One region of the Vreelandella janggokensis genome, then DNA from elsewhere that is predicted to be linked to it. Evidence: predicted binding sites of a transcription regulator. Region 1 holds the regulator's gene; the other holds the start of a gene.
What was found. The regulator LexA, encoded in region 1, represses DNA repair genes until DNA is damaged. The targets are predictions, from matches to a motif close to TACTGTNTANNTANACAGTA.
Positions count from the first base shown of each region.

Region 1 (4,009 bases):
GGGCGTAGCTTACTCACCTCGCTGCACAGGTCTCTGACCTGGTGGGCATCTTCCACATTGCGCGAAAACAAGATGACGCCACCCACCGAGGGCGATTTCAACAACTGCCTTTCTGCGGTGGTCAACGTTGTCCCTTCAAGGTCCAACATGACCGAGCCCAAAGGATGTGTCATAGCGGGGTGTCCAAAAAAGGCGCTAACTCTAGACGATGATTAGCGAGGAGTCCAACGATCAGCGGCTGTCGTGTAACCAGACAGGCGTTCCAGGTCCAGCATGCTCGAAAAGCCAAAGAAGATCTGCATTACGCAGCCGCACGCATCCATGAGAGGCTGGTTGACCCATGGGCTCATTCGGCGGCGTACCGTGCAGATAAATATAGCGTCGCTGGGAGTCGACCTGACCACCGCGGTTTATCCCCGGTTCCAGGCCACACAGCCATAGAATGCGCGTCAGAATCCAGTCTCGCTCGGGAAACGCCGCCGCCAGCTCGGCGTCAAATACTTCGCCCGTCCAGCGGCGGCCTTTAAAGACCGCGTTTTCCGGGGCATCAGTACCAATGGCGGCACGAATATAGTGCCAGCCAAGCGGCGTTTGCCCACTGCCCTGCCGATTACCCATGCCCTGGCGCCCGGTAGAAATTTCACACTCATGGCGACACATATCGCCTTGCCAGACGCGCAAGCTCTGCGACTGGGCGTTGATTTCCAGCCATAGCCCCTCGCGGGGCGGCATTTCAATGAGCGACGGTGTCTGCATGGTGCTCAATGTCCTTCTCATCAGGTAATGGCGCGTTCATCGCCGCCACCACTACCGGCCGCAGTCGGCGAACCAGGTCGCGGACCGAGACATGCTGGTGGTAATCCTTTTCGGCAATATCGCGCAGCGCATCCAGTCCCGAAAGCGTAAAGATGACGGTACCCAGCATAAAGTGTAGCCGCCAGAAGCGCTCAGCGTCGGGCAGATCCGGTGTCGCACGGCGAACCAGTTCGGTGAAACGGCTGAACACATCACCGTATTGCTGCTGGATGTAGCGTCGTAAATGCCCCTGAGCCTGGCTGTACGCAAGCCCCAGCAAACGCATGAAGACTTTGAGGCTATTGCGTTCGGCAGGCACCGTCAGCACGGTTGTGGCCATGGTTTCGAGGAGCACTTCAAGGGGGATGTCACGACCCTCGTAGCGCGCTTCGAGTTCGTCCAGAGCGCCATGAAAACGTTGGGAAAACGGATCCAGGTAGCGAGCAAACACCGCCTGGATGAGCGCCTTCTTGGATCCGAAGTGATAGTTCACCGCAGCAAGATTGACCCGAGCCTTGCTGGTGATGTTGCGTAAAGAGGTTTCGGCAAAGCCGCGCTCTGCAAAAAGCACTTCAGCAGTATCCAGAATGCGGGTCACCGTATCCGATTGAGCCATGCTGCTCTCCATAAGACGGGCCAAAAAGCGGGCCATAAAAAACGGATGTTTTAAACAAACCAGGATACTACGTTATCGTTTGTTACCTCTCAACGTATACCTGAACACCCAACCCTTATCCAACGCCGCTTTGCATCTTCATATACATCAATTTGTTAGCTGCCTTACCCCCATTATATACTGGACAGGAGAACATGCTGTATACTTAACCACATACTGTTAACTACATACTGACTGTTGACTACATACTGATAGGTAAACAGGAACGCAGTCTTGCTCACTTATTCAATCTGGAGGCTGGTATGTCGCGGCCATTAACTGTTCGTCAACAAAACGTGTTCGACTTTATTGTCAAGACCATGGCTGAGCTCGGCTATCCGCCCACCCGGGCTGAAATAGCCAAGGCACTGGGGTTCCGTTCACCCAATGCGGCAGAAGAACACTTACGCGCACTTGAGCGTAAAGGCGTCATTCGCATCATTCGCAATACGTCGCGCGGCATACGCCTGCCCAACCAGGAACACCAGGAAACGCCAGACGTGCTGCCAGCCTCAGGCGCAGACCCTGCCAACGGCCTGCCCATCATTGGCGAAGTCGCGGCGGGTAGCCCTATCCTGGCCGCTGAGCATATTGATCGCTACTGCCCGCTGCCCGCCGACTACTTCACGCCCAGAGCAGATTATCTGTTGCGCGTTCGCGGGCTGTCGATGCAGAACGTCGGCATCCTCGAAGGCGACCTTCTCGCCGTCCACCGCACCCAGCGCGTTCGGGATGGCCAGATTGTCGTTGCCAGGCTGGAAGACGAAGTCACCGTCAAGCGTTTCAAACGCGACGGGAATCACGTCACCCTGATCGCTGAAAACCCCGACTTCGACCCTATCCATATCGACCTACGCACCCAACCACTTGATATCGAAGGGGTTGGGGTCGGCGTTATTCGCGGTGGCAATGGCCAGGCGCTCGGCTAGCTGAACACGATGGTCTTGTTGCCATGCACCAGCACGCGGTCTTCCAGATGCCAGCGAAGACCGCGCGCGAGGACGGCTTTTTCAACATCGCGGCCAAAACGTACCAGATCGGTCGGCGTATGACAGTGGCTGACCCGGTGAATGTCCTGCTCGATGATGGGCCCTGCATCCAACTCCTGAGTCACGTAATGGCAGGTAGCCCCTATCAACTTGACGCCACGCTGGTAGGCTTGGTGATAGGGTTTGGCGCCAGCAAAAGACGGCAGAAAACTGTGGTGGATATTAATGACCTGCCCCGCATATCGTTCACACAACGCTGGCGGTAATATCTGCATGTAGCGAGCCAGCACGATACTGTCGGCCCGGGCATCATCAATATGCGCCTGCACCTGCTCAAAGGCCGCAGTCTTGTCTGCCGGATCCACCGGCACATGGTGATATGGTATTCCGTACCATTCCGTTAACGAACGCATGTCGTCATGGTTGGAAATCACACCCACGATATCGCAGTCCAGCTCACCCACCTGCCAGCGGTAAAGCAAATCGACAAGGCAATGGGATTCTCGCGAAACCATCAGGACAACCCGCTGCCGTTTCCGGGTATCGACCAGCGCCCAGTCCATGTCAAACCGCTCCGCCACCGGCTCGAAGGCTGAACGTAATACCTCTGCCGACATACCCAGCGAATCCGCCAATATTTCGTAGCGCATGAAAAAACGCCCGGTTTCCAGATCGGAATGCTGGCTGGCCTCGGTAATCGACCCTCCCTGGTCCGCGATAAAACTCGATACCTTCGCGACGATCCCCACCTGGTCCGGGCAGGACACCACCAAACGATAAAAATGCGACATAGTCATTACTCTTCACGGTTTGCCGGGCGACGATGATCGGGCCGTCCGCTGGCATTAAACAAACGTCTAGTGTACCGAATGAAGCGCTCGCAATCACCGCCCTTAATGGCAGTGATTGTTAGCCGCCCGCCCCATCCCGTATAGTTAACCAATTACTTTCTAGGCTTTATTAATCTGATGCATCCACCGCGCGTTCATATTCGTCCCCGTCGTCGCCCTCCCTTACGCCTCTTGCCGTTAGGCGGCTGCGGGGAAATTGGCATGAACCTGACGCTGTATGGGTACGAAGATCACTGGATCGTCGTGGATTGCGGCATGATGATTCGCCAGGATCTACCCAATGCGCCACTCCAGGTGCCCAACCTGGAAACCCCCAAAGCCCTGGGCATTGCCCCGCAAGCGCTCTACATCACCCACGGCCATGAAGACCACATTGGGGCGGTCGCTTGGCTCTGGCCCCACTGGCAATGCCCCATTTATGCAACGCCGCTGGCGGCAGGCTTGTTGCGCCTGAAGTTTGCCGAACATCAGCTCTCAAGCGCCGCCATTCATGTGGTCGAGCCAGGTGAGGCATTGGAAAGCGGGCCTTTCACCCTGCGCTTCCTGGCGGTTCCACACTCGATACCCGAGAGCTGCTCGCTGATGGTCATGGCAGGTCGCTATCGTGTATTGCACAGTGGCGATTGGAAGCTCGACCCTGATCCAATTATCGGCGCGCCGATCGATCAGACGCAATTCAAGGCCTTAGCGCCGGTTGATTTGGTAGTGGGGGATTCCAC
Region 1 is NZ_JARWAJ010000006.1:192,896-196,904, reverse strand. Features, by position in the region: gene nagZ (beta-N-acetylhexosaminidase) at 1-173, opposite strand, end outside; gene QC816_RS15985 (L,D-transpeptidase family protein) at 232-756, opposite strand; gene QC816_RS15980 (TetR/AcrR family transcriptional regulator) at 734-1,411, opposite strand; gene lexA (transcriptional repressor LexA) at 1,714-2,379, shown strand; gene purU (formyltetrahydrofolate deformylase) at 2,376-3,230, opposite strand; gene QC816_RS15965 (ribonuclease J) at 3,492-4,009, shown strand, end outside.

Region 2 (4,009 bases), on a different contig from region 1:
CTCTTGTATCGCGGTTGACACAGGTATGTTGGTTCATAAGACGGCGCATGGCTTGTGACGAATGCTGACGTTTTCTAACGCATTGATAAAAAATGGAAAATTGAATGGGATATTGGCCGTGTTAGCCTTGTTGGGTGGGTATTCAGAGAGGCAAAACACCTCAAAAAAGCTGCTATTTTTGCTACTCGATAGCAAAAATAGCAGCAATAGCACGTCGGGTTGCCGATGGTGATATGGATGTTGGCCAAAGTTACTCGCAAGCATCCAAGTAAAATGGGCCAAAAAAAATCGTCAAAACTCGCCCTGATTCCCCCCGGCTCGGAAAAGTACTCCGACTAGTAGCCCTCTTACTTAACAGCCAGCAATTCATTCCATTGAGTCGTGTAGCGCGGCGTGCGCCGTTCGCTTCGCAGCGCCCAGGCATTACCTTTACGGGGCAGGCCCATCTGTATGGTGCCCCGACCAAACTCCCGATTGAGCTTATCAACCGTGGTCATCAGGCGTTCGCTGCGCTGTGCATCCGCTTCTGTTTGTGGGGTCTCGGCAAGGGTGAGCTGGCGGTTGGCCTTGGGGGAAAGGTCGAGCAACATCAGGCCGGCTTTTTGGTAGGCGTAGCCCTTACGCCATAGCCCACGCAAGCCCTGTACTGCGGCGGCCGTGATTTCTCGGTTGTCGTCGGTGGGTCGTTCCAGGGAGATGACGACGCGGTTGGTATATTGCGGTAAGTCGTTGCGGAAGGGATTGGTACGGATGAAGACCATGACGGCACTGGTCACGCTGCCTTGCTTGCGAAGCTTCTCACCGGCCCTGGCAGCATGCTGTCTAAGCGCTTCGCGTAGATCATGCGGGTTATTGGTCAGTCGTCCGAACGAACGCGATACCATGATCTGTTGTTTGGGTTCGCTCATGTCGTCCAGCTGTATCACCGGTTGCCCCCTCAGCTCCCACACGATGCGTTCCTGTACGACGCTGAAATGCCGCCGTATGTGCTTGGGATCGGCTTCGCGTAGATCCCACGCTGTTTCAATCCCCATGACCCGCAGGCGCTCGCCGGTGCGGCGAGCCACGCCCCATAGCTCCATGACTGGCAACTGCTTCAACAGCGCCTGGGTGTCGATACTGTCAGCCATGAGCTTGCACACGCCCTGCTCCCGGTAGGCGGGATGTTTCTTGGCGGCATGGTTGGCGACCTTGGCCAGGACGCGCGATGGTGCAAAACCCACCGAGACCGGAATGCCGGTCCATTGTTTAACGGTCTCTCGCAACGTTTGCCCGTACTGCTCCAGCGCGTCGGGATCAAAACCCTGAAAGCCCACGAAGCTCTCATCAATCGAGTACACCTCGACATGGGGAGAAAACTCGCCAAGCACTTCCGTGACGCGCCGGGACATGTCGCCGTACAAGGCGTAATTACTCGATAGCAACACAGCTTGTCGACGGATCTGGGGCGACAGCAGGTGCATCGCTGCGCCCATCTCGACACCAAGGGCTTTCAGTTCGTTGGAGCGGGCCACCACGCACCCGTCGTTATTGGAGAGCACGCCCACCGGACGACCTTCCAGTGTCGGATTAAAGACCCGCTCGCAGGACACATAGAAATTGTTGCAGTCGATCAGGGCCATCATTGCAGCGGTGCCCCTGGCAGGCTATGTAGAACATGGGTCACGACGCCCCAGACATGGGACTCTCGACCATCAATCGGAATCGGAGGGTAAGCGGGATTGCTTGCCTTGAGGTAGGTGCGCTGGCCAACCCGTTCCAGTCGTTTCACGGTCAGTTCGCCGTCCACGCAGATCACCACAATCCGGCCTGGCACCGCATCAAGGCTTCGGTCCACTACCAGCAAGTCACCGTGATGAATGCCGTCACCCGTCATGGAATCCCCTTCGGAACGCACAAAGTAGGTCGCGGCCGGACGTTTCACCACATACTGGTGAAGGTCCAGGTCGGTATCCAGGTGATCATCGGCGGGAGACGGAAAGCCGGCACGCACCGCACTCGAATAGAGCGGTAACGGGCATGGCGGGGCCGCAGCGTCTGCTCGGCCCAGCAGGGAAACGGGCAATGACATGGTAAGGCGCCTCTCGATTACTGTATATATAGCCAGTATCAAGAAAGACGCCGGTTGACGCAACACCAACACGGTCAACGCCACTTATTTTGAAATCTATATCACTCCTATGAACCCACCACAGGGATCGCTTCCCTGACCATAGGAGTGCCGCTTATGCCACCACCCTGCTTTAACTGTGCTGAAACGCACATGCTCAATCTTGATACCGCTCAACGTATCGGCACCACGGGGAGTTGCCTGATTGGCGGGGCGATCGGTGCCTGGCGATCAGCCGCCGTCACGAGGCCTTTGTCGATAGCCAGCTCGCGCTTTCCGCTCGCCAAACTGCCCGTCGCGATGATGGGCGCCATTGCCGGAGGCCAGTCGGGGGCGAGGGTAGCCGCCCTGTTCTTCTCGCAATGGCTGCCGCCCAGTGAAGGGACCCCGTGGCTCTGCCTGTCGTGCGGGCATATCTTTCGTCACCCCTTTCCGCCCCTGGCATCTGCACGCTGATACATCGCTTTTCGGCGATACATCTTATTCACCACCCACCCATGCGCTGGCAGCTGTGTCAGCGCTTTTTTTATGTCTGGAGAATGACTCATGGCACATCTCGTTGAACAAATGGCTTACGTAGGCGCTACCCCCTGGCATGGCCTGGGACAGCAACTGACCCGTCATCAACCGCTGGAGGTCTGGCAACAACAGGCCGGTATGAACTGGCACATTGAAGAGGCCCCGGTGCGCTTTATTGCCGAAGGTGCAAGTCACCTGGGCAGCATTCATTCCTTCCCCGAGCAGAAGGTGCTTTACCGTTCGGACAACAAGGCACCGCTCTCCGTGGTATCGCAGCGCTACAAGGTGGTGCAGCCGGAAGAGATCCTGGAGTTTTACCGTGACCTGACCGAGTACGCGGGGTATGAGCTGGAAACTGCGGGGGTGCTCAAGGGTGGTCGCAAGTTCTGGGCCCTGGCGCGCAGTGGCTTGAGCACATCGCTGCAAGGCCAGGATGAAGTGAACGACTATCTGCTGCTGGCCACCTCGTGTGATGGCACCCTGGCGACCATGGCCACGCCCACCACGGTACGGGTGGTGTGCAACAACACATTGCAGATCGCCGTTGATGGTACATCGCAGGCGGTGAAGGTTCCCCACCGGTCCGAGTTCGACCCGCGGGCCGTCAAGCGACAGCTGGGGATTTCCGTGTCCCAGTGGAATGACTTCATGTACCGCATGAAGGCCCTGTCGGAACGCAAGATCAACCGCCGTGAAGCCCAGCAGTACCTGCAGTCGGTGATTTGCGGGGCCGAAACGCCCATGGACGATCCTTCCAAGCTGCCGAACTACCGGGCGCTTAATAAAGTGCAGAAGCTTTACAGCGGCGAAGGACGGGGCTCGCAACTGGTCACGGCCAAGGACACGGCCTGGGGCCTGCTCAATGCGGTCACCGAGTATGTCGACCATGAGAAACGGGCGCGTAGCAACGATACCCGCATGGACTCGGCGTGGTTCGGCCAAGGCGCACAGCTAAAGCAGGAAGCGCTCGATGCCGCACTTGCGCTGGTGGCGTAATCAGCACCGCAACGTCGCTTCATCGATTGCCCACATCACCCGACCTCCGCACTTCCCTATCCAATGACATTTACCACCTCCACGGCATAAACGCCCGGCCCCATCAAGGCTGGGCGTTTTTCTGTGGGGCTTACCTTACGAGGAACTGCCATGACATTTGTTTCCCACACCGTCGAAACCGGGCTGACCCAGCTGACCGAAGCCCTCCTGGCCAATCAAAAACATCACGCCGAGACCGTCGTCTGCGCCCAGGGGAAGTTTTACCGGGCGGAAGTCCGCCTGGAGCCATTGGACGCCGAGACATTGGCCGATCACCTGGACGACTAGCCTTACCCGCTTCACTTCATCCAACCACAACGCCGTCAATGCTCGGGCGTTGGTTTG
Region 2 is NZ_JARWAJ010000001.1:708,894-712,902, reverse strand. Features, by position in the region: gene QC816_RS03360 (Y-family DNA polymerase) at 348-1,625, opposite strand; gene QC816_RS03355 (LexA family protein) at 1,622-2,071, opposite strand; gene QC816_RS03350 (hypothetical protein) at 2,228-2,566, shown strand; gene QC816_RS03345 (DUF932 domain-containing protein) at 2,657-3,625, shown strand; gene QC816_RS03340 (hypothetical protein) at 3,776-3,952, shown strand.
Region 2: the regulator LexA is predicted to act here: its motif matches at 2,090-2,109, upstream of QC816_RS03355 (LexA family protein).